2 regions of the Peribacillus sp. R9-11 genome follow, and region 2 is predicted to be linked to the other one. Evidence: a T-box and tRNA genes for the amino acid it is inferred to sense, from the RefSeq annotation. Region 2 holds a T-box; the other holds one or more tRNA genes.
What was found. The T-box of region 2 lies ahead of RE409_RS20115 (valine--tRNA ligase). A T-box ahead of a tRNA ligase gene usually reads a tRNA of that ligase, here a tRNA-Val.
Positions count from the first base shown of each region.

Region 1 (15,933 bases), 2.7 Mb from region 2:
TTCTATTTTAAAAAATTCTGCTTCCATATAATTTATCCTTCATTTTTTGCGTTCTAGCATGCAATGGTTTCTTCAGAACGATACCTAAGATGAGAGTGATTATTAAAAAGAGAAATAAGACAAAAATATCCTTGCCAGCGACACTCCAGGTTATTCCCCCAACCGATTCACGAAGTAAACCAACTGCATAGGTGAATGGCAAGAAGGGATTGATATGTTGAAAAAATGGTGGTGTCACTTGAATAGGGAAGGTCCCGCCTGAACTTGATATTTGGAGGACCATTAAGACAACACTTATTCCCTTTCCCACATTTCCAAGAACTGAAACAAAGGTGTAGACAATGAGTGTAAATACTGTACTAATCAAGACAGAAAACACGATGTACTCAAATTTATCAGCTACATATACATCAATTAGGATAATATTGCCTATAGAAACACTGAGTGCCTGCATTAACCCAATGATGAAGAATATTAGGTACCGCCCAATATATATTTGATACGGGCTGTAAACTTTATGAGAAACATCCACGCTTAGCATGGAAATTAATATTGTGCCACCCACCCAAAGTGAAAGTGCGGTGAAGAATGGGGACATGGCTGATCCATAGTTTGGAATCGGAAATAAACTGTGTTTATTGAGTAGCACTGGTTCTGAAAAGAAGTCGCTTTCTTGCTCGATGTCATTTTTTAAGAAAGCAATCACTTCTTCCATGTTATAAGACTTATCGATTTCTCTCATTTTAGCCGCTAGAGCCTTTATTTTCGTTTCGATTTCTGGAAACTTATTCTGTAACTTATCGATTTCTCCTGTGCGAGTTTCCAACGTTCGATTGGTCTCATTTAACAGTGTCCTTACTTCGGGAAGAACCTGGCTACCCTCTTCCATTGTGAGCTGAACTTTTTTCAATATGGAATCCGTTTCATTCCAAATTTCATTGAATTTTGGTCCTGTTTCCTTTGAATAGTTATCCTGGAAGCTTGCCAAGACTTTATCATTGTTCTCACCAAGATCTATAAGTGAGCCAAAGGAACGGTTATTCAGCGCTTGAAGTTGATTCGAAGCATTATCCCGCAGATTATCCATTAGCTTTATTTCTGGTTGAAGCCAGTTATTCTCACTAAATTGATTGACTCTCACCAATAAATTATACATACTGTCCAACAGGTACAACTCTTTTTTTATCCTCGTTATCCCTTGTTCAACTATCTGATCCACTTCATCGCTAGGCAACTCCTGATTCGTTAACCGGTTTGCTAGCACTAAAATAGATTCATTATCGCTTCTTACATTTGCAAGATCATTTTCTAATAGTGGATTGATCCCCTCGAATGCCTGCCTTGTTGAATCTACATAACTAGAAACGTCTGACACTAATTTGTCTTTTTGTGACGTTATTCCTTCAATTGAATCCAGACCATCATTAACCATCTTAATGATGTCTTCAGCCCTTTTTACATGTGTTTGGACCGTTTTGATATTTTGCTCAAGCTCAGGCAGTTTCTCCTCTAATAAATACACCATATTCTTCATTTTTTGAATGGTCGGTAACTCATTTTGCAACGTGATTCCCAGTTCATTAAAGATTGAAAGGATACTCCCGCTAGCTGTTTTAATAAAGCTTTTGCTCACATTGTCCACAATACTATTAGCCCCTGCAGCAGTCATTTTAGGAGCAATGGAATTGATTTTTTCATTAACATAGTAATCAATCTCCGCTTTAATGGGGTCATCTGTCATGATGGTCGCAATATGTTCTGAAAAATCAGCTGGAATGATGATAGATGCGTAATAATCTCCCTTTTTCACCTTTGCAATGGCATCTTTTTCTGTTGTGAATCTCCAGCCTAAATCTGAATTCCCCTTTAGCCCCTCTATAACTTCATTGCCTAAGTTCACGGCTTTACCATTTAACTCTGTACCTTTATCATTATTGGAAACACCGACAAGGATTCCTTCCGTATTTGCATAAGGGTCCCAAGAAGCAACAATGTTAAACCAAGCATAAATAGACGGGATAAACATTAGAAAAACAACAACGATACAGACAAACAAATTCCTATAAATACTTTTTAAATCGTCAATGAAAATTTCTCGAATATTTTTCAAACCTTACCCCCGCGCAAATAGTTTTTTGTTACTATTATTCGAAAAATAGTCTCGATCAATACTAAGTAAACATATCCATAGTCTTTCCCCATATTGAAAAGAAGCCGGTGTCGATAACGACACCCGCTTCTTAGAGTTTTGACTTATTTCTTTTTTTTGACTTATTTCTTTTAATAAAGAATTGCTAGTTGGTACGAATACTTTTTATCCTCTTCTGATTTTTACCTTACCTTCAAACATCTCAATAACACTTCCCAACCAGTGCCCAAGGCCCTTGTTTACTGTATCCTGAATTTTACTGTATAGTCGGTTACAATTTTGAGACCATAATTACTAACATTTCGGGTTCGTTCTTTATTATATTTTCTAAAAATTAATCAGAAATTCATTGATAAAAAAGTGATTTCTCCATGAGGAAAAACCACTTTTTTTTGTCATATTATGTTTTAACGTTTTTCAATTACTTTTATCAATTCTCTTAAATAATCTGGAAGATCTGGAGGACGTCTGCTGGATACAAGATGTCCGTCTACTACAACAGCCTTATCTATCCATGTTGCCCCGGCATTCTCCATATCATCTCTAATACCAGGTGTACTCGTAACATTCTTCCCCTGCAAAATTTTAGCAGAGATTAAGACCCATCCTGCATGACAGATTTGTCCGATTGGCTTTTTACTTTCTTCCATGTTCTGGATAAGTGTAATCACTTCAGGAAAACGACGAATTTTATCAGGGGCCCAACCTCCTGGGACAAGGATGGCATCATATTCATCCGCTTTAATACTACTATATGCAAAATCTGATACAGCAGGCACACCATATTTTCCAATATATGTTTCATTTGCCTTTTCTCCAGCGAGGTGAACAATCGCTCCCTCTTCTTTTAAACGCAAGATTGGATACCAGAGCTCTAAATCTTCGAAATCATGGTGCACAAGACTGATAATTTTCTTTCCTACTAATCGCATGTAATCTCTCCTTCTTTATTAAAATACATGGTTCCCCTTCACTTTACTATCCTTCCACATATATTGCCCTTTCCTGCTACCAGCTAACCTTTTAATATAACAATGAAAGTATCTATTTTTGCTACTCTATTCCCACAGTTATTTTACCATTTAATTACCTTTTTAATATTTTCCTTGCAATTGAATTTTTAGTCTTTCATGATTTTTTCTCCGAAACTAGCATTTCCTCCTACAGAAATTTACATTTTCAAATATCTATTATCGACACTGTTCCATTCTATTCTATTGACATAGAAAACCCCCGAACAAGATATTCGAGGGTAAGGTTTATACGTAACGATCTTCTTTGTATAGTAAAATGATAAAATAAAAAACGGCAAAAACATTGCTTAACAATGCTTCCGCCGTTCGGATGACCTGTGAGGGATTCGAACCCACGACCCCTTCCCTGTCAAGGAAGTGCTCTCCCACTGAGCTAACAAGTCGTATGTATTATTTAGCTTGTTCTACTACTTAAGTACATAATTTATTATAAGTTTTTTTAATAAAAAGTCAACGAATTATTTCAAAAAAATTTTATGTTTATCTTTAAAGGAATTTCTCTACCAAAAATACGAACTAGCGTTCTTTTTTATTTGCATAAAAAACATACGTTCGCATATAATAAAAGTAAGCTAAGGAGTGATAAAAAATGAAATATATTCTTCGTAAACATATGGAGGGAAATATTCCCTTAGAGATTATTTATCTTTCCGAACAAGGGAAGATTACCCAGCGGAAAATTCAGGTGCTTGAAATAAATCCAGGACATATTCGTGCCTATTGTTTTCTAAGGCAGACAAAACGAACATTTAAAATGGACAATATTCTTTCTGCCCGCCTTATTAAACCTAGGTATGATAGATCCGGATGAAAAATATGGTATTATTTCGTAAAAATTTAACCGATTAATTCTTCCTCTTCCTGAATGTTCTTTTCTTTCTCAGTTAATGATTCTTCTTCATCTCTTAGACGATGTGCTAATCTTGAAGCGGCACTCGCAGCAATACTTGCAACGATATCATCCAGGAATGTATGAACGACTCCTTCTTGCTTCTTATCCAGTTCGTGAATGACACCTATTTTATTTTTATCTAAATGTCCAAAGGTTGTTACAGCAATGCTTCCGTAGCCTAGAACTGCACCAAAGGCAATGGTTTCATCCACTCCGAACAAGCCTTCATCCGATTCAACAATTGATTGCAGCGGTTCTGATAACTTCTTTTGCTCAGCAAGTTTATCAAGCTCCACACCGACTAAAATAGCATGTTGAATTTCCCTTTTTAAAAGAACGCGCTCTACGCTGCGAATGCATTCCTCCAATTTCAAATCAGCTTTGTAAGGGAACTGCAATTCATATACAATTTCTGCAATGGCTTCCACACTGACACCACGTTCTATTAATGTTTGCTTGGCCGCTCTTGTTACTTCCCTGCTGTGTACGTGTACATCTGTCATTTCTCTGCCACCTCTTTTTTTGTAATATTTTTCTATATCCTTTCATTATAGCATCTTATATTTCAAATTTTCAGAAAATAAAATGAAATTTTTCTATTTGAAATTCTTGTCACGAGAAAAAGATGCGAAGCTGTGATAAAATAGCCAAGTAAGTGGTTTTTCATTATTAATTATAGAGGTGCGGAAGAATGAGTTTACGTAAAGGCACGATAAAAGAGTACATGTTTAAAAGTGAAGCTTTAGCAGAAGAATTGGAGCTACTTGTTTACTTGCCTGCTAATTTTTCTCCACTATATAAATATTCGCTTGTCATTGCTCAGGATGGCCGTGATTACTTTCAGATGGGACGGATTGGTCGCGTAGCCGATGAACTATTAGGGAACGATGAAATTGAGAATATCATCGTCGTCGGTATTCCTTATAAAGATCGATTTGACCGCAGACGTAAATATCATCCAGATGGGGAACAGCACGTTGAATACATACGTTTTCTCGCCCATGAACTTGTTCCGTTTTTAGATGATGAATTTCCAACCTATCAAATGGGGCATGGTCGTGCTTTAATCGGTGACTCTCTTGGTGGCACTGTTTCTTTATTGGCTGCTCTTCAATATCCTCATACATTTGGGAAGTGCATCATGCAATCTCCTCTTGCAAATGAAGCAGTATTGGATGCCGTCCGTAATTTTGAGAATCCGCATCTCCTAGAACTTTATCATGTAATTGGGACCGAGGAAACCGATGTTCCCACGACAGATGGAAATCGGGCTAACTTTATAGAACCTAACCGGGAATTGCATAAATTATTAAACCAAAAAGGATTTCCTTGCTTCTATGAAGAATTTGAAGGTAATCATACCTGGAAGTATTGGCAGGCAGATTTAAAAAGAGCACTATTGGAAATGTTCTAACAAAACTAGAAACCCTTCTTTTAAGAAAGGTTTCTATAAAACATATCCAAATACAATATTACAACTATTAAAAATTTCAGGAGGTTTCAATTATGAAATATGGTGTTGCAATTTTCCCTTCAAAAAAACTTCAAGATTTAGCTAACTCCTATCGAAAACGTTATGATACGAAGTACGCTTTCATTCCACCACATATTACACTTAAACAAACGTTTGAAGCTACGGATATGGAAATTTCTACAGTTGCAGATCGATTAAAAGACATTGCAAAAAAATTCCAGCCTTTTAAGTTAAATGTAACGAAAGCGAAGTCTTTCCAACCCGTGAGCAATACAATTTATTTTAAAGTCGAATTATCCGAGGAACTTCAAGAGCTGCATGTAGCACTTCACGATGAGAAATTTTGTAAAAGTGAAAGTGAACATGCCTTTGTTCCGCATATTACGATTGCTCAGGATTTATCCGATAATGAGCACTCTGATGTTTTAGGCCAACTTAGTATGCTAGATGTTAGCCAGGAAGAAGAAGTAAAGCGAATCCACTTATTGTACCAGCTTGAAGATGGGGCATGGACTGTATATGAAACATTTAGATTAGGAGCTGAATAATTTCGTGTTTGTAAAAATTGCCGAGAACACCCAAGAGCGTGAGTATGCTTATATGATTAGAAAAAAAGTATTCGTCGATGAACAAAATGTCCCAATTGAAGAAGAGATTGATCAATACGAAGAAGACTCCACTCACTTCGTTTTATATAATGAACAAGAACAGCCGGTTGGGGCCGGGCGATTCAGGGTCATTGACGGCGTTGGTAAGGTCCAGCGCATATGTGTACTTTCAACAGAACGAAAAAATGGAGCTGGTGCTATGATTATGAGTGCTATTGGGGAATTTGCCGAACAAAATAAAATTCCTCAATTAAAGCTTGATGCTCAGCTACACGCGATTCCTTTTTATTCGAAACTAGGTTATCAGATTGTTTCCGATGAATTTATGGACGCTGGCATACCCCATAAAACGATGAAGAAAAACATTTAATAATACAAAACGCTGTCCATCCATTTTTCTGGATGGGCAGCGTTTTTTTTTGTTTTCACGAGTTAATTTTTAAATCTTTTAAAAAAACCGTTTCCGTTCAATGGCAATCTTCGCAAATATACATAGTCTATATATAGAAAGCAAGAAGGAGGGAAAATTTTATGAGTAACAATGAATTTAACCTGGAGGAGTCTCAAAAAAGACTAATGGAACTGCTGGTTTCACGGACTTTGAGAAAAAATGGTTTCAAAAAAGAGAAAGTTGATTTGTCTGAAAAAGAGAGAAACAACTTAAAAGAAACCATCCGCTATTTACAGGAACAATCACAAATTCTCATAAACCAAGAAAAGAAAATCACGGAAAATGATGTTAACCCAGTAACAAATTCTTATCAAACCAAATATAGGGATTCGAAAGATAAATAACTTCACCATTATTTATCTAAAGAAACCTTACTTGCTGGAGAATTAAGTAAAACTAGACCTAGCAACACTTACATTTCATTCCTAAAGTTCCAGCTTCGTTATAATTTCATCCCCGTCTCACTAATAATTTTCTTAAGTATTAAAAAATAGACGAATGAATTGATTTATTCGTCCAACCAGATTAACCATCCAAGCATATTTTAATAGGGAATAAAACCTAAGGAGGAAAAAACGACATGAACCAAAATGTATTTCGTAGCAACTGTAACACTCATGAAGACTCTGACAGATCATGGTCGGCTCTAGATTCCGCTTCACGCCATCCCTTAACAGGATTCTGCAACGAAGAAAACCAGATTGAACAAGAGGCAAGACAGGAGAATTCTCAACTTCAACTTTCTGAAGAACTAATTTACATTAAAGATTCTTGTAATGTAAATGTTACTTCTACAGATGTTAAAGCGGCACTTTCATTACAAGCGGCTCTACAAGCAGCAATTGCGGTCATCGTAAGTATTTCCATTGCAGATTCTGAAAATGCTGATCGAATTACCCAAGAGTTAATTCAATCTTCTAATGTAAGACAAATTACACGCCAAAAAACGATTGTTGAAAACAGCCGTGATATCGATATTACAACAACTGATGCAGATATCGCTATTAACATCCAACTTTTACTGCAATTGTTGTTAGCTTTAATTGTAGAAATAGACATTCTTTAAGAAAGAACAAAAAGGACACTTACGTGTCCTCTTTTGTTTTTATTAAAGATTTACACTACTTCGTTAAAATCCCCCCTATTCCTGTTATTTCAGCCGTTAGTACTTCTTTCTTCCTCATCCCGATTTGAATCTTATAAGTTCCTGTTTCATTTGTTATTTCCTGGTTTTGGTAATAAATTTGGTATTTTTTTCAAAATGATCCGTTGCGTCTTCCATAACTTGATTATAACGGATAGGTTGAATGGGTGCTGTTTCTTTCACATTTCTTACATTCTCTGCAGCCTTGACTATCCGGTTGGCGTATTGAATATAATCAAATTGTGTTACAGGTGCTATGTATCCCATCGTTATCCCTTTCCATTATAAATAGAAATAATGTTATTTAATTTACTTACCCATCTGGGATGATATTGAAACATCATTTTCACATTCTTATTTTACTAATCTTCTGGTATGATGAATATTGCCGATATTTTTAATAGATTAGAGGTATCCATTTATATGAATCAAGCAAAATCTGGCAATGAAATCGTACATTTACATACTGTTTCAGCTGGTGAGCTGCAGACACTTTTTGAAAAAGGAAAACGTGACCAGCTTTCTTGTATCATTTGTCATAAACCATTAAAATTATTTATCGGGATCCATGAGACACCCTATTTTTATCATAGTGACCCTTCACGGTCAGACTGTGAAGTGCCAAATTTGGAACCAATAAATGAGGATAAACCATTAGAATATATGGAACAGAATGGGTTTAAGATTCCTAAATCACGGACCATTACTGAAACGAAAACAATTACTGAACCTTACCTAAAAAGCCGAACGATTACAGGTAACCCGCCTTTTACAGATAAACCTTCTATCCTAGAACAACTAGAAGTCCCTTACTTTCAAGAATTATCCGCACGAGGAGTAGTACTCGATTCGGAGCAATTAAAAGCAGTAATGACGATTGATGGACCACTTCTTGTCCTATCAGGAGCCGGCAGCGGAAAAACTCGGGTATTAACTGTTCGGACTGCTTATATGCTAACGGTAAAAAAGATCAATCCAAAAAGTATCATGCTTGTAACCTTTACGGCGAAATCCGCCAAGGAAATGCAACAGCGCCTGCTAAGCTACCCTTATATGACTCCTTCCCTTGTTTCTCAAATCGTTAGTGGTACCTTCCATAGTATCTTTTATAAAATACTGATTTTCCATGAGCCAACCAAATGGCAACGGGATTTACTATTAAAGTGGGATTGGGAGAAAGAAAAAATATTGAAACAGGCTGGTCGAGAATTGGAACTCGATGATAAGGAATTTGCATATGATCAAGCTCTTCAGCAAATTGGTCTTTGGAAAAACTCATTGGTTTTTCCAGACGATATCAAACCGAATGACGAATGGGAAAAATCCTGTCTATTTTTATATAAGAATTATGAAGAATATAAAGAGCAAACAGGAAAATACGATTTTGATGATATGCTTGTCGGCTGTTATACATTTTTTAAAAATCACCCAGAATTTTTAAAAAAGTATCAGCAAAGGTTTCACTATTTTTTAGTTGATGAGTTTCAGGATATAAATAAAGTTCAATATGAACTGATAAAACTTCTTTCGGCTGAATCAAAAAATGTTTGCGCCGTCGGAGATGACGATCAAGCCATCTATTCATTCCGTGGGAGTGATCCGAAATATATTCTAAATTTCAATTACGATTTCCCCGGTTCTCAAGTTGTAAAACTAACCGAAAATTACCGGTCTTCACATGAAATTGTCGCTACAGCCAACCGGATGATTAAGCGCAATCAGCACAGAATGGAAAAAAAGATGCGTGCACAGCATAATCATGGCAATCCTCCTGTGTTATTTTATCCTCATGATGAGGAATTAGAGGCCACGATGATTGTATCCGATATCCAGGAAAAAATCGCCAAAGGAGCAAACCCTGGTGACTTTGCAGTTTTGTACAGAACACATACAATGTCGCGGGCCATTTTTGAAAGACTAGCAGCTTCAAATCTGCCCTTTGTAATTGAAAAAGATGCGGATTCGTTTTATCAGCGCCGAGTGATTCGAGGTATGCTTGCCTTCATGCGTTTGAGTCTATTTCCTCAGGATAGCAAGGCAGCATCGGATGTCCTTTCTTCATTATTTTTAAAGCAAAGTATACTACAGGAATTAAAGGCACAGACGATACTTCAGGATTGTGATTTTATTGATGCATTTGCTTTTGTTAAAACGGGACATGCTTTTCAGGAACGGAAATTAAAGACGATTCCGACACAAATCCGTGCTATAAAAAGTATGTCACCGCTCGTAGCTTTAGAAATCATCGAGAAAGATTTAGGGTATCAAGAATATGTAAAAAAACGCGGAAATGAAGCCAATCTCGAAAAAGGTTCTGATGATATCCGCGACCTAAAAGTGGCTGCAAACCGTTTTCCAACCGTCGCCTCCTTCCTAGACCATGTCGACCATATGACAGCCATGGTCCAGGAGGTTAAACAGCTGTCAAAACATTTTAAAGATGCCATACAACTAACGACCATACACCGTTCCAAAGGGCTTGAATATCAATCTGTTTACGTTCTTGCTGCTGTCGATGGCAGCATTCCGCATGACTTTGCGCTTGAATCATACCGGAAAGGGGAACTTGCACCTCTTGAAGAGGAAAGACGCTTGCTCTACGTAGCAGCAACCCGGGCGAAGAAGGATCTTTACCTTTCCGTCCTGCAAACTAGACGCGGACGAACCGCCCACCCTTCACGATTCTTAAAGTTTTGACCCAAGGTTAACCTGTAACTAGATATTAAAACAGGGGGCTGCATCTACCGCAGGCCCCTGTTTTTGATTATTTTTTATTTATCATATTAGAAATCGTCCCGAAATCCAGTTTATTCCCTTCAGCTACGATGGAGTGAACAATTTTATCCTCCATTTCCTTAGTAACAGGTTTATTAGCTATTTTCGAAACACGTTTAATAACGCTCCTTACAGTAGATTCATCTTTAAAATTGGCACCCTGTAGAGAGTTTGCCAACTCTAATACATCTTTCATATTTACGCCCGTTTTACCTTCTATGTTTTTAAAAAAGTTATTATCCATGCCTAAGCCCCTCCTTTTCTGTACCTATCCTATGGAAGTATCAGAAAAATGGTGCAAGGATTATGTAAATATAAATAAAAAGAAATGGAATAGGCTTCTTCTGCCTATTCCATTTCTTTTAGCAGAAGGAAGCCCCTACAATGATCAATAGGATAAACAAAACAACAATTACAACGAACGTAGATCCACCGCTGAAACCGCCGCCATATCCATAACCGCCACCGCCACAACATCCGCCGTAGCCGCCGCCGTAGCCACCGAAACCAAACATACTCATTCACCTCGCTCTCGCTTAGCTTACTGATAACATATGTAGGTCAGGACAAATATGTATAGGCCATGTCCTAGTCCAGGCTGCCTATTCTACTGAAACTTTATCCTTTAGGTCTAAAGACTAAGGCACCGATAAATCCAAAGATGATGGCTGCCGAGATACCGGAACTCGTGATTTCAAACATACCGGTAAGTACGCCAACGAGTCCATGTTTATCCGCTTCTAGCATGGCACCGCCTACAAGCGAATTCCCAAACGATACGATTGGTATGGTAGCTCCTGCCCCGGCAAAATCAACAAGCGGTTCATATAATTCAAACCCTCCAAGTACAGCTCCAATTACAACGAACAGGCTTAAGGTATGTGCTGGTGTCAGCTTAGCCACATCGAAAAGAAGCTGGCCGACTACACAAATCAAGCCCCCGATGACAAAGGCCCAAAAAAACATTGCTAACATCCAAATCTCTCCTTTTTCACGAATTCATCCCATACTCAATGGCCACCGCATGGGCAATACATGGAATTGAATTTTTTTGTTGAACAGATAGCGGTGATAATAATGCTCCTGTTGCAACAAGCAGGATTTTTTTATATTTACCTTGAATCATTTCATTAAGTATATGGCCATATAAAACCACTGCTGAACATCCCGCGCCACTACCGCCTGCCATAACAGGCTGGTCCTTTTTAAATATCATCAAACCGCAATCTTTGAATTTTTCCTGATTGATCTTGCAGCCTTTCTGCTTTAATAGATCCATTGCCGTTTCTCTGCCTATTTGTCCTAAATCACCTGTAATGATCAAATCATAATCATCTGGGGTCAGACCCGTATCGTTGAAATGTGCTAAAATCGTATCGACAGCCGCTGGGGCCATTGCTCCTCCCATATTGAAAGGATCTTTCAATCCCATGTCAATGACCTTACCGATAGTGGCTGAAACAATATGGGGAAATACTCCCTGCTTGCTACCGTTTGGAGCAACCAGCGCTACCCCTGCCCCTGTTATCGTCCACTGAGCTGTGGGTGGTTTTTGCCCGCCATACTCAGTCGGATAACGGAATTGCTTTTCAACAGCTGCATTATGGCTTGAAGCCCCCGTTAACACATAGTTCGCTCCTCCATAATTGGTTATGAAGGCCGATAGTGCAAGCCCCTCCATTGAAGTAGAGCAGGCACCAAACAGACCGAAATATGGAATACCATTTGTTCTAGCCGCAAAACTTGTGGGTGTAATCTGATTGATTAAATCACCCGCCAAGAAAAATTGTACCTTTTCCTTGTCTATCTTACCTTTCTCCAATGCAAGCTCCACCGCTTTCTCCATCAAATGACGATGAGCCTTCTCATACGAATCCTGCTCCATCCATAAATCACTGTACAGGATATCGAAATCTCCGGCGATTTCTCCATTTGCCTCAAAAGGCCCACCGGTTACCCCTGTTTCCAAAATGACCGGTTTATTGGCGAACGTCCATGTTTGTTTTCCCTTTAACACCGCTTAGCCCCCAATCATTTGATAAATCGTTTTAATCAACGCCACGACAAAGGCTGAAAATACACCAAATAGAATCACCGATCCGGCCAATTTAAACATATTGGAACCAACACCAAGAACAAATCCTTCCGTCCGGTGTTCGATTGCTGCTGAAATAACTGCGTTACCGAATCCCGTTACTGGGACAGCACTCCCTGCTCCCCCAAACTGTCCGATGCGGTCGTAAAATCCGAAGCCAGTCATTAAAAGTGCGAGAAACACCATGGTCGCAGTCGTTGGGCTTCCGGCTGTCTGTTCCGTAAAGTTGAAAAAATAAATATAAAAGTAAGAAATAGCTTGTCCTACTAAACAGAAAATACCGCCTACTAAAAAGGCTTTTATACAATTCTTCAGGATTGGCCTTTTTATTTCATGCTTCTCTTGAAGCTCTTTATACGCATCCTGCTGGGGGGTTGTGTTCTCCTTGCTGCTCATATTGAGAAACCTCTCTTTCTATATTAATTCTTTTTGAAGTTCTTCAATTTCCTTGAACTTCTTTATTGCCTTTTTCTCAGGAACCTCTTTTTCCTTAAGAAACTCATTCAATCTTAAAGATTCCAAAAAGATTTTATAATCGCTCGAAACGATAAAATCATACTTTGGAAACTTTTCTTCCAACTTGCCAGTCACGTTCTTTTCAATTTTTTTCATATGAAAACGTTTCAAGTGCTTAACTTTATAGGCGACGATAATCTTTTTTCCATTTTTCACCACGATTACATCATAGATGGTGTCTTCGTTGGCTACTGTCTCCTTGACCTTTGAAATGAGTCCTTTTTCATCCTTTTCATCCATTCCATTAATGATATCCATCGGTTCAGGATTCGTGCGCTTAATTAACGCTAAGTTTTCTGTTTTTCCGTCTCCTTTACTGCTACAGGCTGTTAGCAAACACACAACTACTGCAAAAACCATCCAGATAACATATAAATAACTTCCTCGTCTGAACATAGAATCACATCCTAATTTATTGTTCTATTTTTATTTTCTTGTTTAACTGTTTTTTTATGAATGGTAGGATTAGGAAATAAAAAAACCTTCCCAATTCTGAAAGGTTTCAAACTGTAGACAAACTCGATGAAAATCGAGTTTGTCTACAGTTTTTTTGAGGGGGTGTAAAAATTCGAACGTTGATTTCCACTCCAGGCACTCGCTTTCCGCGGGCGGTCAGGGAGCCTCCTCGGCGCCTTTGCGCCTGTGGGGTCTCCCTTGGACACGCTTTTCCCGCAGGAGTCTCGCACCTTCCGTTCCAATCAACTTTGTTTTAACAATTAGAAATAAACACTTTTTCCTACAGTCTTTTTTGTTTTAATATAGGAGTATTAAAACTTGTGGTGATGACGATGCTTTCGAAACATAATTCTATTCAGCGAGATCAACTTGAAATGATTACTTTGGATCAGCTGGTGCCAGCGAACCATTTGGTTCGTAAAATTGAGGGGGCCATTGACTTCACTTTCATTTATGACTTGGTGAAAGAGATGTATTCAGAGATAGGCCGCCCAAGTATTGATCCAGTTATTTTAGTTAAATTGACATTCATTCAATATACCTTCGGTATTCGTTCGATGCGTAAAACGATTGAAGAAGTTGAAACGAATATGGCTTACCGTTGGTTTTTAGGTTACGGTTTCCATGATAAAGTACCTCACTTCTCAACGTTCGGGAAAAATTATGAGCTTCGCTTTAAAGATACAGACCTGTTTGAACAGATTTTTTATCGTATCTTAATGACAGCCTCAGAAAGAAAGTTAATTAGTGCAGAGCACGTATTCGTTGATTCAACACATGTGAAAGCCAGTGCGAATAAGCGGAAATTCGAAAAGAAAATCGTTCGTAAGGAAACACGAGCATATCAAGGACGCCTTCAAGAAGAAATAAATCAAGATCGTGAAAACAATGGAAAGAAGCCTTTTCCACCGGATAAATTTGATAAAGAAGAAACCAAAGAAATTAAAGAAAGTTCAACTGACCCTGAGAGTGGCTACTATGTAAAAGATGAACGAACAAAACAGTTTGCCTATTCATTTCATGCGGCTGCAGACCGCAACGGTTTTGTGCTGGGGACGATTGTAACACCAGGAAATACGCATGATAGTCATATCTTAGAGCCTCTTGTTGAACAAGTGATTGAGAAAGTTGGAAAACCTGAAGCTGTTGCCGCAGATGCAGCTTACAAAACACCAGCCATTACAAGCTACCTTTTTGGGAAAGAAATCACACCAGCTTTACCCTATACACGTCCACGAACAAAAGAAGGGTTCTTTCGCAAGCATGACTATGTTTACGATGAACATTTTAATTGTTATCTCTGCCCATCGGGCGAGATTTTAAAGTACTCAACAACAAATAAAGAGGGCTATCGCGAGTACAAATCACCCAAACACACTTGACATGCTCATTTTTATCACAGTGTACAGTAAGCAAAGACCATCAAAAAGTGGTGACACGCCATATCTGGCAAAATTATATGGAAGAAGCAGATCATCTGCGTCACCACAAGGATGTAAAACCTATATATGCGAAACGCAAAGAAACAATAGAGCGTGTATTCGCAGATGCAAAAGAAAAGCATGGTATGCGTTGGACTACTTTAAGGGGACTTAAAAAATTGTCGATGCAGGCGATGCTTACATTCGCTGCCATGAATTTAAAGAAGATTGCCAATTGGACATGGCAAGGTCCAATAATGGCTTAATAAAGTGGGCGTGGGCTCGTAGAGGCCCAATCTCTTAATCTTGATCAAAATTCAAAGGGAATTTCAAAAGGGGTCCAGAATTAAAACATTCTGGACCCCTTTTGTCTACAAACTGAAACCTTCCCAATTCGGAAAGGTTTTTTTTTCATTCAATAGCCCTTATTTTTATTATTATTATTGCAGCCACAGTCTTTTTTTATTTTGACCGGTTGTTCCTTTTTCACCGGTTTTGCATACGTCCATGGACTTTGCTTGTTATTCAATTGTGACTCCCCCTTTTCCCTCTATACCATACTATATGATTGAAGAGACAAGTTGTTTCCAATCAAATGTCCAAAATTCTGCTGATTATAACCTCTAAGATTGACCCTACTGCGGCAACTGCGAGGATTAAAATCAGCACTTCCCCTATAAATAACTGTTGTAGATAAAGCAAAACCAGAAATAGACTGACCCAGATACCCACACACCAAAAACAGCTTAGCAATTGTCCAAACCAGCCAAGCAAACCCTTTTCCTTAGGAATTAAATAAATCTCCACATCACCCTTTTCATTCTTTTCTTCTATCTCTTTAAAAAAAGGACGGCGCAAAGGTTCCATAATTTTATCGAAAACAATTAAGCGTGTCAGCCTAAATGAAGCTAAACCTAA
Region 1 is NZ_CP133763.1:1,454,684-1,470,616, reverse strand. It holds gene RE409_RS07090 (YhgE/Pip domain-containing protein) at 8-2,110, opposite strand; gene RE409_RS07085 (type 1 glutamine amidotransferase domain-containing protein) at 2,557-3,081, opposite strand; tRNA gene RE409_RS07080 (tRNA-Val) at 3,495-3,566, opposite strand; gene RE409_RS07075 (hypothetical protein) at 3,773-3,994, shown strand; gene RE409_RS07070 (phosphatidylglycerophosphatase A family protein) at 4,021-4,578, opposite strand; gene RE409_RS07065 (alpha/beta hydrolase) at 4,767-5,489, shown strand; gene RE409_RS07060 (YjcG family protein) at 5,582-6,097, shown strand; gene RE409_RS07055 (GNAT family N-acetyltransferase) at 6,102-6,527, shown strand; gene RE409_RS07050 (hypothetical protein) at 6,689-6,952, shown strand; gene RE409_RS07045 (spore coat protein) at 7,189-7,674, shown strand; gene RE409_RS07040 (hypothetical protein) at 7,828-8,019, opposite strand; gene RE409_RS07035 (ATP-dependent helicase) at 8,176-10,449, shown strand; gene RE409_RS07030 (sporulation-specific transcription regulator SpoVIF) at 10,517-10,771, opposite strand; gene RE409_RS07025 (YjcZ family sporulation protein) at 10,890-11,042, opposite strand; gene spoVAE (stage V sporulation protein AE) at 11,146-11,502, opposite strand; gene spoVAD (stage V sporulation protein AD) at 11,519-12,544, opposite strand; gene spoVAC (stage V sporulation protein AC) at 12,548-13,018, opposite strand; gene RE409_RS07005 (YhcN/YlaJ family sporulation lipoprotein) at 13,037-13,534, opposite strand; partial or broken gene RE409_RS07000 (IS1182 family transposase) at 13,927-15,281, shown strand; gene RE409_RS06995 (DUF1360 domain-containing protein) at 15,607-15,933, opposite strand, start outside.
Region 1: it has a tRNA-Val gene. The T-box ahead of RE409_RS20115 (valine--tRNA ligase) is inferred to sense a tRNA for this amino acid. The anticodon was not compared.

Region 2 (15,933 bases):
GGGAGATAAAGAAGGCAAAACAGGTGAAATTACCGTTCTTACTGAAAAGATAGAAGAAGCGGATATGCCGGAGCATATTAAAGAAACAGCATTAAAGGAATTGGACCGTTATGAAAAGGTTCCGTCAAGCTCAGCTGAAAGTTCCGTCATCCGCAACTATATTGATTGGTTAATCTCGCTTCCTTGGTCTAAAGCTTCGAAAGACGACTTGAATATTCATAAAGCTGAAAAAATTCTAAACCGTGACCATTATGGGTTGGAAAAGGTAAAAGAGCGGGTACTTGAGTATTTAGCTGTTCAGCAATTGACCAATTCATTGAAGGGACCAATCCTTTGCTTAGTGGGCCCTCCTGGGGTTGGGAAAACAAGCTTGGCTAAATCAATCGCTGCATCCCTGAACCGGAATTTCGTTCGGGTTTCCTTAGGTGGAGTGCGTGATGAATCAGAAATCCGTGGGCACCGCCGTACCTATGTAGGGGCAATGCCAGGCCGGATCATCCAGGGTATGAAAAAAGCTGGAACGATTAATCCTGTCTTTTTACTGGATGAAGTGGATAAGATGTCAAATGACTTTAGGGGAGATCCATCTGCAGCGATGCTTGAAGTGCTCGATCCGGAGCAAAATCATAATTTCAGTGACCATTATATAGAGGAAACCTATGACCTTTCCAAAGTTATGTTCATTGCAACTGCGAATAATTTGGGCACAATTCCGGGGCCGCTTCGTGATCGTATGGAAATCATTTCGATTGCGGGTTATACTGAAATAGAGAAACTTCATATTGCCAAGGATCATTTACTGCCTAGACAGTTAGAAAACCATGGTTTATTGAAGACCCAACTGCAAATTCGTGAGGAAGCCCTTACTAAAATCATCCGTTATTATACCCGGGAGGCTGGTGTCCGGAGTCTGGAACGACAGCTTGCAAGCATCTGTCGAAAGACTGCGAAAATCATCGTATCCGGAGATAAAAAACGGGTTGTCATTTCTGAAAAGAATGTCGAGGAGTTTTTAGGGAAAACGATGTTCCATTATGGACAAGCGGAAGTCGAGAACCAAGTCGGTGTCGCTAATGGATTAGCTTACACGTCGGTAGGTGGCGATACGCTACAAATCGAGGTTTCTTTATCACCAGGTAAAGGCAAGCTTATTTTGACAGGAAAACTTGGCGATGTAATGAAAGAATCGGCTCAGGCTGCTTTTAGTTACGTCCGTTCGAAAACCGAGAAACTTCATATTGATACGAACTTCCATGAAAAATATGATATTCATATTCATGTTCCTGAAGGTGCTGTCCCTAAGGATGGTCCTTCCGCAGGCATCACGATTGCAACAGCGTTAATATCGGCCCTTACTAATAGGCCGATCAGAAAAGAGGTAGGCATGACAGGCGAAATTACATTACGCGGACGAGTTCTTCCAATCGGCGGCCTTAAAGAAAAATCTTTAGCGGCTCACCGGGCAGGACTTACGAAAATCATCATCCCGCAAAATAACGAAAAGGATATTGATGATATCCCGGAAAGTGTCCGTAAAGAATTAACATTTGTTCCAGTTTCACACGTTGATGAAGTCCTTGAGCATGCATTGGTAGGTGTGAACGAATGAAAGTAACAAGTTCAGATATTGTCATAAGTGCTGTAAAGCCTGAACAATATCCAAACACTCCAATCCCGGAGTTTGCCTTAGCGGGCCGTTCCAATGTAGGGAAATCGAGTTTTATTAACAAAATGATTAATCGAAAAAATTTGGCGCGTACTTCCTCTAAACCAGGTAAGACGCAGACGTTGAATTTTTACATCATAAATGAAGCACTTCATTTTGTGGATGTACCGGGTTATGGCTATGCAAAGGTTTCTAAAACTGAGCGTGATGCATGGGGGAGAATGATCGAAACGTATTTCACCTCCCGTGACCAGCTTCGTGCTGCGCTCTTAATCGTCGATTTGCGTCATCCGCCGACTAAGGATGATATCGCAATGTATGAATTCCTAAAGCATTATGACCTGCCACGGATTGTTATCGCCACAAAAGCGGATAAAATTCCAAAAGGCAAATGGCAGAAGCACTTAAAAGTAACACGCCAAACGCTTAATATGGAAAGGGAAGATGAATTGCTTCTTTTCTCAGGAGAAACAGGCGAAGGAAAAGAACAGGCCTGGGGCGTTCTTAAGAAATATATGTAACAAAAAGAAAAGGGTATTCCGTATATGGAAATACCCTTTTCTGCATGAAATTCGCCTTAGTTTTTTAAAGCTTTATTTTTTTCGGATTAATATGTAAACCCCAATTCCCATCAACACAAACGGCCAAAACTTTTCAATATTTGCCGTACTTGTTTCGAGGATGCCGAAAGAAGTAGAGATTTTATCATAAAATAAAATAAGGATTGAGATGATAAATAATATCATCCCATGTAACATTCCAGAATTTGTTTTGCGGGCACGGAGAATAAATCCTAGAGATATGATTAAAATAAAGATACCTATATTATCCGGCCAAATATCTAGGTTCTCAACGATATGGAAATGAGCGCCGAACCCGAGCAAAATGACGCCGGGAAGGATTGAATCAAATTCATTACCGCTATAAGCCTGTATTAAGAAGGCGATACCAACGATACATAATAAGGTGGGCCAGCTAAAAAAGCCTGGAAAGATTTTTATTTGTGAATGTTCAAGAAAAAAATAGAGTCCGAAACCGATTAAAACGATTCCAGGGAAAATACGTTGCGTTTTCATTTTATCCTCCTATCCAATTCGATTACTTGAAGTTTTTGGGCATTTTTGATATGGTACTTTTGTACACAATGTCGAAGTATGTATATAAATTACAAATCACCGCTCTAATACCTTTTGTAGCTATTCAGGTGTTTTGGCAGTCTTAATGGTAGCATACGTTTTCATAAACTGTTCATATTATTTGCGTGAATCAATTTTAGTACATGGTATAATAAATTTACATGAAAAATTTTGGGGGTGCAAAAAAAAAGGATGCATATTCTAGCGGTTGGTATTAATTACAAAACTGCCCCTGTAGAAATTCGGGAAAAACTGTCGTTTAACGAAGCCGAACTTGCCGAGGCAATGAAAGCTCTTAAAAATAAAAAAAGCATCTTGGAAAATGTTATTATTTCAACATGTAATAGAACGGAAATATTTGCGGTCGGTGACCAACTTCATACAACCCGATATTATATCAAGGAATTTCTTTCAGAATGGTTTAACATCGATAAGGAAGAATTCTCTAAATATCTGTTTATCTATGAAGGCGATGGAGCAGTCGAGCATTTATTTTCAGTTACTTGCGGCTTGAATTCCATGATTCTTGGAGAAACACAGATTTTGGGACAAGTTCGCTCAAGCTATATGTTAGGTCAGAAAGAAGATACGCTTGGTACGGTTTTTAACCATCTCTTCAAGCAATCCCTTACATTAGCAAAAAAGGCTCATTCAGAAACGGAAATTAATACGAATGCAGTTTCTGTTAGCTATGCGGCAGTCGAGCTTGCAAAAAAAATCTTCGGTGGACTAAACGGCAAGAATGTCTTGATTCTTGGTGCAGGAAAAATGGGAGAACTGGCTATTCAAAATCTGCACAGTAACGGTGCAGATAGTATTACGGTTATCAACCGTACGTATCAGAAAGCAGTCGACTTGGCTGAAAGATTTAATGGTAAAGCAAAACAGCTTCAAGAGTTGCAATGTGCCTTAGTGGAAGCGGATATTTTAATTACTTCCACTGGTTCAAAAAATCTTCTCGTAACAAAAGAAATGATGACGTTCGTGAACAAGCTTCGCAAAGGTCGTCCTATTTTCATGGTCGACATCGCAGTACCGCGTGACCTTGATCCAAAATTAGCTGAGCTGGAGAATGTCTTCTTGTATGACATTGATGATCTTGAGGGAATAGTGCAAGCGAATATTGAGGAGCGTAAAAAAGCAGCGGAGAAAATCGAATTAATGATTGAATCAGAAATTGTTGATTTTAATCAGTGGATTAATTTGCTTGGCGTAGTTCCTGTTATTTCCTCTTTACGTGAAAAATCACTGTCGATTCAAAAGGAAACGATGGAAAGCATTGAGAGAAAACTTCCACACTTAAGCGAACGCGACAAAAAAGTTCTGAACAAGCATACGAAGAGCATTATCAACCAAATGCTGAAAGATCCGATTTTATATGCCAAAGAACTTGCAGATGAGCCGAATGCAAAAGAGCAATTAAATAATTTCGTGAAGATCTTTCATTTAGAGGAATTGATTGAAGAACAGTTGGTAGTGGATGACGAAAATGAACGGAACAGCGCCAAGACATCCCTATTAAATCCAGTTCCTGTCCAGTAATGAGGTAGATATGGAATTACTAATGACAAGATTACATGAAGCCACTGTATTGTTGTATGCCATCAGTATGCTTTTATATTTTATTGACTTCCTTAATAATAACCAGAAGGCGAATAAAGTTGCCTTCTGGTTGCTTTCTATTGTTTGGGTGCTGCAAACAATTTTTTTGTTTCTATATGTAATGAAAACGGGAAGGTTTCCGGTATTGACGATTTTTGAAGGCTTATATTTTTATGCATGGGTCCTCATTTCGTTATCATTAATTATTAATCGATTGCTTAGAGTCGATTTTACGGTCTTCTTTACCAATGTATTAGGCTTTATGGTTATGGCTATTCATACCTTTGCACCAGTTCAGATAGAATCAGAAGTGCTCGCACAGCAGCTCGTTTCAGAGCTTTTGCTCATACATATTACGTTTGCCATTCTATCTTATGGGGCTTTTACACTTTCTTTCGTATTTTCCCTACTCTACTTAATTCAATATGATTTATTGAAACGAAAAAAATGGGGGAAACGACTGCTTCGTCTCGGAGATTTAACAAAACTTGAGCATATGTCATATGTCCTTGCAGTAATCGGAGTCCCATTATTAGTGGTCTCCCTTATCTTAGGAATTCAATGGGCCTATATAAAAGTACCTGGAGTATCCTGGCTGGATATGAAAATTATCGGCTCATTTATTTTGCTCATCGGTTACAGCGTGTTTTTATACTTGAAAATTCGGAAACAAATGTATGGAAGGACACTAGCCTTTCTGAATATTGGATCTTTCATGATTGTGTTAATTAACTTTTTCCTTTTTGGAAGCCTTTCAACATTCCACTTTTGGAATACATAGGAGGAAATTATGAGAAAAATTATTGTCGGTTCTAGACGTAGTAAATTAGCGATTACCCAAACGAACTGGGTTATTAATCAACTTAAAGAGCTTGGTGTTCCATACGAGTTCGAGGTGAAGGAAATTGTCACAAAAGGGGATCAAATCCTCGATGTAACGCTTTCTAAAGTAGGAGGCAAAGGCTTATTTGTAAAAGAAATCGAACAAGCTATGCTTGATAAAGAAATCGATATGGCTGTACATAGTATGAAAGATATGCCGGCGGTACTTCCAGAAGGCTTGACGATTGGCTGCATTCCACCGAGAGAAGACCACCGAGATGCCTTGATTTCAAAAAACCATGAAACTCTATCTGAACTGAAGCCAGGTTCTATCATTGGGACAAGCAGTTTACGCCGTGGTGCTCAAATCCTAGCAAGAAGACCAGACCTTGAAATTAAGTGGATTCGCGGTAATATCGATACCCGCCTGAATAAGCTGAAAACTGAAGATTACGATGCTATTATTTTAGCTGCAGCCGGACTTTCAAGAATGGGATGGAAGCAGGACGTCGTAACAGAATTTTTAGATGAAGATATTTGTATACCAGCAGTTGGCCAAGGAGCACTTTCTATTGAATGCCGTGCTGACGATCAAGATTTACTGGCTGAGCTTGCGAAATTCACCTGTGAAAAAACGAAAAGAACAGTTGAAGCAGAACGTGCATTTTTAGATAAAATGGAAGGCGGCTGTCAGGTGCCGATTGCCGGCTTCGCGGTAGCAAAAGACAATGGAGATATTTCATTAACTGCATTGGTCGCTTCTCCGGATGGTAAATTGATTTATAAAGAAATGGTTGAAGGGTCTGACCCAGAAGCAGTTGGACATAATGCTGCTAAACTTATTAGTGAATTTGGCGGTAAAGAGTTAATCGATCGTGTAAAAGAGGAGCTTGATCAGTAATGAAGCCCTTTCAACCTCTCAAAGATTATCAGGTGTTAATCACCAGAGGGAAAAGACAGGCTGTTGGATTAAAAGCTTCGATTGAAAAAAATGGTGGAACTCCGCTTCTCGTTCCTTTGCTTGAGTTCACTCTTCCTGATCATCGGGAAGAAGTGCAGCTGCGGTTAGAAGAATTAGATAGCTACGACTGGATTATTTTAACTAGTCAAAATGGGGTTGAATTCCTCTTTACACTTCTCGGAAAAAAGCCTGTTAGGCTTCCAAAAATAGCTGTTATCGGTTCAAAAACAGAAGAAGCACTGAAGCGCCATGGATATGTGGCGGATTTTATTCCATCTCAGTTTGTTGCTGAAGGTTTTGTTTCGGAGTTCATTTCACTACTTCAACCTGGATCCCGCGTTTTGCTGGCAAAAGGAAATCTCGCGCGCACGGTCATTGCGGATGAGATTAATAAAACTGGTGCCTCCTGTGATGAAGTGATTGTTTATCATACCGTACTTCCTGATGAGAGTGAAAGAAAACTTGTTCAACTGATAGTGAGTCGAAAAATTGATATCATAACCTTTACAAGCTCTTCAACGGTAGAGCACTTCTTACAGATTATAGACCGCAATAAATTGGGTACATACATAGAAAGCATTATCATTGCTTGCATCGGACCAATTGCTGCTAAAACGGCTTCTAAACATGGTTTAACTGTCGATGTGTGTCCAGATGTTTATACAACAGAAGCAATGGTTGAGGAATTAATACGATTCATTGTAAAAAAGAATAATAAGGGAGGAACTTTAAAATGAAAGACATTCCATTCAATCGCCACCGTCGCCTGCGTGCAAGTGCTGGCATGCGAGCTCTAGTCCGTGAAACACAATTGCATAAAGAGGATTTAATCTATCCGATTTTCGTCATTGACGGAGAAAACGTAAAAAATGAAATTAGCTCGATGCCCGGTATTTATCAGCTTTCTATGGATAATCTGGGAGCAGAAATGGATGAAGTCGTGAGTCTAGGCATTAAATCAGTCATTTTATTTGGTGTCCCTTTTGATCATGATAAAGACGAACATGGCACAGGTGCTTTTCATCATAACGGTCTTGTACAAGAGGCGACCCGTCTTATCAAAAAACAATACCCGGAAATCATTGTCATTGCTGATACATGTCTTTGTGAGTATACAAGCCATGGCCATTGTGGAGTCGTTGAGGGAGACAAGATTTTAAACGATGCTTCTCTTAACCTTCTTGCAAAAACAGCTATTAGCCAGGCCGAAGCGGGCGCTGATATCATTGCACCTTCTAACATGATGGACGGATTTGTTGCGGCCATTCGTGCAGGTTTGGATGAAGCGGGTTATGAAGATATCCCAATCATGTCCTATGCTGTAAAATACGCTTCAGCCTTTTACGGCCCATTCCGTGAAGCTGCGAATGGCGCGCCACAATTTGGTGACAGGAAGACGTACCAAATGGATCCTGCGAATCGTCTTGAAGCGTTCCGTGAAGCGGAATCAGATGTTGCTGAAGGTGCGGATTTCTTAATCGTGAAACCAGCCCTTTCTTATATGGACATCATCAGAGATGTAAAAAATAACTTTAATCTTCCTGTTGTTTCATACAATGTGAGCGGAGAATATTCCATGGTAAAAGCTGCGGCCAATAATGGCTGGATTGATGAAAAAGCAATTGTAATGGAAATGCTGACAGGCTTAAAACGTGCAGGATCGGACCTAATCATTACGTATTTTTCAAAAGAGGTAGCACGCTGGATTGATGAAGATAATAAAAGATAAAAAAATATAACCTGTTAGAGAAAAGGGGACTGAATCATGCGGTCATATGAAAAATCGAAAAAAGCGTTTGCTGAAGCAAAAAATTTGATGCCGGGCGGCGTGAACAGCCCGGTCCGTGCCTTTAAATCTGTGGACATGGACCCCATTTTCATGGAGCGTGGCAAAGGCTCGAAAATGTATGATATCGATGGCAATGAATATATAGACTACGTTCTTTCCTGGGGACCGCTTATCCTGGGTCACACGAATGATCGTGTCGTTGAATCACTGAAAAAGGTAGCGGAATCAGGTACAAGCTTCGGAACCTCTACCGTGGTTGAAAATGAATTGGCTAAGCTCGTCATTGAACGGGTTCCTTCGATTGAGATGATTCGTATGGTCTCTTCAGGAACAGAAGCGACTATGAGTGCTTTAAGATTAGCACGAGGATATACTGGCCGTGATAAAATCCTGAAGTTTGAAGGTTCTTATCATGGACATGGTGATTCCTTGTTAATTAAGGCCGGATCTGGCGTTGCAACGTTAGGTCTACCAGATAGCCCGGGTGTACCAGAAGGCATTGCAAAAAATACAATTACAGTGCCATATAATGATCTTGCAGCAACAAAATATGCGTTTGAGCAATTTGGCGAAGACATCGCCTGTATCATCGTGGAGCCTGTTGCGGGGAACATGGGTGTCGTGCCACCACAACCTGGTTTCTTGGAAGGCCTGCGCGACTTGACGACCCAATACGGGGCTCTATTGATTTTTGATGAAGTTATGACAGGTTTCCGAGTCGGTTATAATTGTGCACAAGGCTATTTTGGCATTGAGCCGGACCTGACTTGTCTTGGTAAAGTTATTGGCGGAGGTTTACCGGTCGGAGCTTTCGGAGGTAAACGTAAAATCATGGAACAAATTGCACCGAGTGGAACAATCTATCAAGCAGGAACATTATCCGGAAACCCGCTTGCCATGACTGCCGGACTTGAAACGCTGAGCCAATTGACTCCAGAATCTTATGAAGAGTTTACCCGTAAAGGTGACATGCTCGAAAAAGGCATTGGAGAAGCTGCTAAAAAATATGGTGTTCCGCATACATTTAACCGTGCTGGTTCAATGATCGGACTTTTCTTTACGAATGAAGATGTAGTTAATTATGATACAGCAAAAACTTCTGATTTAGAGTTCTTTGCTTCCTATTATAGGGAAATGGCAAACCAAGGTATCTACTTGCCGCCGTCCCAGTTCGAAGGTTTATTCCTATCTACTGCACATAGTGATGAAGATATCGAAAAGACCATTGCAGCAACTGAACAAGCTTTTGCGAAATTAAAAAAATAATCTAAAGCTAATTGAAACACTAATAAAACTCTTAAAACAGGCTACCATTATCCAAAAACTTTTGGAGAAAGGTAGCCTGTTTTTTTATTGAATTTTAATCAATAAGTAGGCCAAAAAAAGTTTGTAGGCCGAAAGTGGAGGAAGGCCGAATTAAATGGTTGAAGGACGAAATAAATGGTTGAAGGACGAAATAAATGGTTGAAGTCCGAATTAAAGTGGTTGAAGGACGAAATAAATGGTTGAAGTCCGAATTAAAGTGGAGGAAGGCCGAATTAAATGGTTGAAGTCCGAATAAAAGTGGATGAAGGCCGAATTAAAGTGGTTGAAGTCCGAATAAAAGTGGAGGAAGGCCGAATTAAATGGCTGAAGGACGAAATAAATGGTTGAAGTCCGAAATAAATGGTAGAAGTCCGAAATAAATGGTTGAAGGCCGAATTAAATGGTGAAGGCCGAATTAAATGGTGAAGGCCGAATTAAAGTGGTTGAAGTCCGAAATAAATGGTAGAAGGCCGAATTAAAGTGGATGAAGGCCGAATTAAAGTGGATGAAGTCCGAAATAAATGGTTGAAGGTCGAATAAGTGGTTGAAGTCCGAAATAAATGGTTGAAGTCCGAAATAAATGGTTGAAGGCCGAAATATATGGATGAAGGCTGAAATAAATGGTAGAAGGCCGAATTAAAGTGGATGAAGGCCGAATTAAAGTGGATGAAGTCCGAAATAAATGGTTGAAGGTCGAATAAGTGGTTGAAGGCCGAAATAAATGGTAGAAGGCCGAAATAAATGGTTGAAGTCCGAATTAAAGTGGAGGAAGGACGAATTAAATGGCGGAAAGGCCGAATAAAAGTAGATGAAGGGCTTAAGGGCAAGATGGTTTCCAATGAAATTAAGGAATAATCAATAGCCTTTCTTCATAGATTGTTATTGGTATAGGTACCGTTTCCTGAAGCTGAAAGGAGGAGTTGTCTTGTCGCAAGAAAATGAATCGTATTTACGATTTTCTTTAGAGGAATCCGTTTGGTTCCAGAAGGGACAGGAAGTGGCTGAGCTATATTCCATTTCCCTCGATCCAAATGTGACGATTCAAGAAAGTGATCAATATGTTTTTATACGAGGCTCGTTAGATTTATGCGGTGAATACAAGGACTCGGAAAATGGTGAACAAGAGGAGTTTTCACAGACCTTTATGCCAAAAGCCGTTCAAAAGGTTGAGAGGAATCTCGATGGACTCAATGAGTTCACACACCGTTTTCCGGTTGATATAACGATTCCGAATAATCGGATTGCCTCATTAGATGAAATTGATGTCTCGATTCAAAGTTTTGATTATGCTCTACCTGAGCATAACTGTTTAAAATTGCAGGCGGATTTGTTGATAACCGGAATTTATAATGATTCATATGTGGAAGAACGTACCGATACGGAACTGGAGGTCGTGGAAACAGAAACCGAGGAACAAGAAGAAACAGACGAAGAAAATGAGTCATACATTCCATATGCGGCTGGGGTCCCGCCAATCCCAGATTTTCAACCGGTGTTTCGTGATGAGCAGGAAGAAGAGTTATACACGCCATTTTCTGCCGAGGCAAAACGAGTGTCTGAAACCGAGGAAGAAGATGATGAGGAGCCTATCTATTTAAGTGAACAGCATAATGCTCCAGTTTTTGAAATTCCTGTTTCACCGTATCCAGAAGAGGAGCAGTGGGAAGAAGTAAACAGGGAAGAAGCCGAAGAGGAAGAAGAAGTGATTTACCTAATTGATCGCCATAGTCATCCAATTGATAAGATTCCGGAGTCATCCATTCAAGATGAGCATCTAGAAGCAGAAGTTAGCAGACTGGTAAAAGCCGTAGAGAACCCGGAGATTAAGAAAGAAGAAGAATCGGTTTATGTAAGTAATCAACAAAATGTCCCAGTTAGTAAGACTCCTGTATCGCCATTTGGATCCGAGGAAGTCGACCGGCAGGAAAAAGCTGTTGATGAAGCAGGTCCTATCCTCAATGAGCATGTGAAAGTAGCAAACGAAGAGGAACACCAATCGTCTATAAGGGATTTGTTTAAAAGAAAAGAAAATCCAGAGCCACCAGCCAAAGAAGTTAAAAATTATAAAGGCAGAAAAAAAGCCTCGGAACGTGATGATAAAGAGACGACAGAGCAAGCGGATAAGCATTTATCCATTATGGATTTATTCGGACGAAAACAAGAGGAAGAACTGGTCAGGATGAAGGTTTGCATTGTTCAGCAAGGGGAAACGTTGGATGATTTGGCACAGCGCTATGATGTTACTGTTCAATCTATACTCTTCAGCAATGAATTGGAGTCGAATCAGAACGTTCATGAAGGGCAAGTCATTTATATACCGAAGGCGATTGCTTATAAAAATTAAGTACGGCAGAGAGCAGAGCAGATGGCACTGCTCCTGTTTTTTACTATAGTAATTGAGTTGTAATTTAATAAACGAAAGACAATCTAAGAAATTAAGATTGAATGTGACTACGCCTTTGGTGGCTATAGGAATCCAATTGGCGAGTTTTTTTAGAGAAAGTGAGTGAGTCTCGTGAGGGGAAACGAGAATCAGCAGACTAATAAATGGGATAGGGACACAGGAGAAGTTTTGAAAGAATATGCCCTATATGTACAATATATAGAGGATTTCGGACGAGTGAAAAAAGTCTATAGTGATCGCGGTACATTTGCCTTGAAGTCCATTTTACCGCACAACGGCATTGATTTTATCAAAAATGTTCAAAAACTGTATCATCGCGGGTATAACCGAATTGTTCCCATTTATCAAACGATGGATCAACGTTATGCGGTTCTTCATAATGGTCGTTTGTATTACCTGATGCCCTGGTTGAATAACGAGAGAAACGGAGAGCGTGATGAAAGCCATAAGCAAATGTTCAGGGAGCTTGCCCGGATGCATGCGTTGTCTGTAAAAGAAATAGTAGTGGATATTGAGGAACGAGAATCTCATTATGAGCGAACATTGGATTCCTGGAATAACGAGAAGGATTTTATGGATGAGTATATTGATAGCTGTGAAAAGAAATGGTATATGTCTCCATTTGAAATGACGGTTTGTTCCTTTTTCACAGATATATCACAGGCACTGAGGTACTCGATTAAGAAGTTTGAAACGTGGTATGAAAAAACTAAGGAAAGTGAAAAAATCCGGACTGTTGTCACGCATGGAAAGGTCTCATTAAAGCATTTTGTTTATGATGAACGTGGATATGGTTACTTTATTAATTTCGAGAATTCGAATACGGCACCGCCTCATTTCGATTTACTCCCATTCCTAGTCAAATCGGCGAGGACCTATCCTGTCCAATGTGATGACTGTGTCGATTGGCTATATAACTATCTCCGTTATTTCCCGTTAAAAGAAGAAGAATTGCTGCTGATGCAAAGCTATCTTGCTTTTCCGGGATCGGCTCTAGATATAGTGAAGAATTATTCGGACGGCAGAGGCCATAGAACAGAACTAGATAATGTAACCCAACTGCAGCGGCAATTTTGGCTCCTGAAGAATATTGAATATATGGTGATGAAAATCGAAGATATTGAACAGAAGAAAAAGGCGGCTACTGAAGCTGTTAAAGAAGAGCAATCACCCCCAAGCTAAATATACATGATTGGATTACCTCCAGTCATGTATATTTTTTTTCTGTAGGGGAATAATTAAATCCATTCGAAATATAAAGACATAGCTAAGAAAATAAATGCGATTAGCAGAAGCATATCGAAGAAAGTAGGGAAAATCAGCGTCCGCAACCCTTGGAATACTATAAAAGGGATAATGAACTGCTGGCAAACACCGCGGAATTTTTTCATCCAAGGCGGTAAAGTATAAGGGGAATATTTTCGTTTCATATTATTACCTTCCTTTGTAGGACTTCTTATATTCTATGGGTATGAGGTGGAAAAGGTGAGAAAGCCGTCACAGGAACTTATCTTAGAGGATAGAATAAAGAAAAAGACTGAATGACAAGATTTAATAGCCTAAAGTGAGAATACTTTAAGAAAGTATTCGAAAGATGATTGACTGGAGCCCTGTTTTTTTTGTACTATATACTATATGCGTTTAGTGATTTTACATATGAATATAAATGAATGCAAAGACCGGAAATAGTAAGATGAAATGCGCTTTTCAGAGAGGGAACCGTTGGTGAGAGGTTTCTAAGTTGGCAGCATCAGAAGTCGTCCGCGAGCAGTTTTCGTGAAAGTTATTTAGTAGCGATGGCCGGTGAAGAGCCGTTATCCCATTTGAGAGCCGAAGAAGATTCTTTTCTTTTTCGGAAAAAAGGTGGCACCGCGAACAACTTCCTTCGTCCTTTTGTGATGATGGAAGTTTTTTTTATGCCCTTAAAAGGAGGAAATGATTATGGAAGAGAACCAAATTTCGATGCCGACTAAATATGATCCGCAGACGATAGAGAAAGGCCGCTATAAGTGGTGGCTTGATGGAAAGTTTTTTGAAACAAAAGGTGATGACAAAAAAGAGCCATATACGATTGTCATTCCACCGCCGAACGTAACAGGTAAGCTGCACCTAGGCCATGCTTGGGATACAACACTTCAAGATATATTAACTCGCATGAAACGGATGCAAGGCTATGACGTTTTATGGTTGCCAGGTATGGACCATGCTGGTATCGCTACGCAAGCAAAAGTTGAACAAAAGCTTCGTGCAGAAGGCGTAAGCCGTTACGACTTAGGCCGTGAGAAGTTTGTAGAAGAAACATGGAAATGGAAAGAGGAGTATGCGAGTCATATCCGTGAACAATGGTCAAAGCTTGGTCTTGGTCTTGATTATACACGTGAGCGCTTCACGCTTGATGATGGGCTTTCTAAAGCGGTACGTGAAGTATTCGTGTCCCTTTATAACAAAGGCTTGATTTATCGCGGGGAATACATTATCAACTGGGATCCATCAACGAAAACAGCGTTATCTGATATCGAGGTTATTTACAAAGATGTTCAGGGCGCATTTTACCATATGAAATATCCATTAGTTGACGGATCAGGTGAAATTGAAATAGCTACAACTCGCCCAGAAACCATGCTTGGCGATTCTGCTGTTGCCGTACACCCTGAAGATGACCGTTATAAGCATTTAATCGGTAAAATGGTTTGCTTGCCAATTACAGGTCGAGAAATTCCGATTGTCGGTGATGATTATGTGGATATGGAATTCGGTTCTGGTGCGGTTAAAATTACACCTGCCCATGATCCGAATGACTTTGAAATTGGGAACCGTCACAATTTGGAGCGCATCCTTGTCATGCATGAAGACGGTTCGATGAATGAAAAGGCCGGTAAATACGAAGGTATGGACCGCTTCGAGTGCCGTAAGCAAATCGTCAAAGACCTTCAGGATGAAGGAGTACTCTTTAAAATAGAAGATCACCTTCACTCAGTTGGTCACTCAGAGCGAAGCGGTGCTGTTGTTGAACCATATCTTTCGACTCAATGGTTCGTCAAAATGCAACCTCTTGCGGATACATCAGTTGAGCTTCAAAAAGGGTCTGATGATGAAAAAGTTCATTTCGTTCCAGATCGATTCGAAAAAACGTATCTGCACTGGATGGAAAATATTCGCGACTGGTGTATTTCCCGTCAGCTTTGGTGGGGCCACCGCATTCCGGCTTGGTATCATAAGGAAACAGGCGAAGTGTATGTAGGACATGAAGAGCCTGCGGATGCTGAGAACTGGGAACAAGATACAGATGTTTTGGACACGTGGTTCAGCTCTGCTTTATGGCCGTTCTCAACTATGGGCTGGCCAGACAAAGATAGCGTTGATTTTAAACGATACTATCCAACCGGAGCACTTGTGACAGGCTATGATATCATTTTCTTCTGGGTTTCACGGATGATTTTCCAAGCACTTGAGTTCACGGGCGAACGTCCTTTTGAAGATGTACTGATTCACGGTCTTGTTCGTGACGAACAGGGACGCAAGATGAGCAAATCGCTTGGTAATGGAGTCGATCCGATGGATGTTATCGATCAATACGGTGCTGATTCCCTGCGTTACTTCTTATCAACGGGCAGCTCACCAGGTCAGGACCTTCGTTACAGCACCGAAAAAGTGGAAGCGGTTTGGAACTTCTCCAACAAAATCTGGAACGCATCCCGTTTTGCTTTAATGAATATGAATGGCATGACGTATGACGAAATCGATTTAAGCGGTGAAAAATCTGTAGCCGATAAATGGATTTTAACGCGTTTGAACGAAACGATTTCAAACGTAACAAGACTCGCTGACCGTTATGAGTTCGGTGAAGTCGGCCGTGTGCTTTACAACTTCATTTGGGATGATTTCTGTGACTGGTATATTGAAATGGCGAAACTTCCGTTATATGGCGAAGACGAAGCAGCGAAGAAAACGACTCGTTCAATCTTAGCTTACGTGCTAGATAACACGATGAGATTGTTGCATCCCTTCATGCCATTCATTACCGAAGAAATCTGGCAAAACCTTCCTCATGAAGGTGAGTCGATCACTGTTGCTGCTTGGCCGGAAGTGAACGAAGAATTGACAGATTCAGCTGCAGCCGAGGAAATGAAGCTGCTTGTTGAAATCATCCGCTCCGTTCGTAACATTCGTGCTGAGGTGAACACACCGTTAAGCAAAAAAATCAATTTGATTTTAAAAGCGAAAGACGAGTCCATCTTAGCAACATTA
Region 2 is NZ_CP133763.1:4,135,264-4,151,196, reverse strand. It holds gene lon (endopeptidase La) at 1-1,609, shown strand, start outside; gene yihA (ribosome biogenesis GTP-binding protein YihA/YsxC) at 1,606-2,187, shown strand; gene RE409_RS20165 (LiaF transmembrane domain-containing protein) at 2,260-2,742, opposite strand; gene hemA (glutamyl-tRNA reductase) at 2,995-4,344, shown strand; gene RE409_RS20155 (cytochrome C assembly family protein) at 4,355-5,185, shown strand; gene hemC (hydroxymethylbilane synthase) at 5,195-6,127, shown strand; gene RE409_RS20145 (uroporphyrinogen-III synthase) at 6,127-6,924, shown strand; gene hemB (porphobilinogen synthase) at 6,921-7,916, shown strand; gene hemL (glutamate-1-semialdehyde 2,1-aminomutase) at 7,953-9,242, shown strand; gene spoVID (stage VI sporulation protein D) at 10,207-11,625, shown strand; gene ysxE (spore coat protein YsxE) at 11,788-12,867, shown strand; gene RE409_RS20120 (hypothetical protein) at 12,924-13,115, opposite strand; T-box leader at 13,352-13,581, shown strand; gene RE409_RS20115 (valine--tRNA ligase) at 13,627-15,933, shown strand, end outside.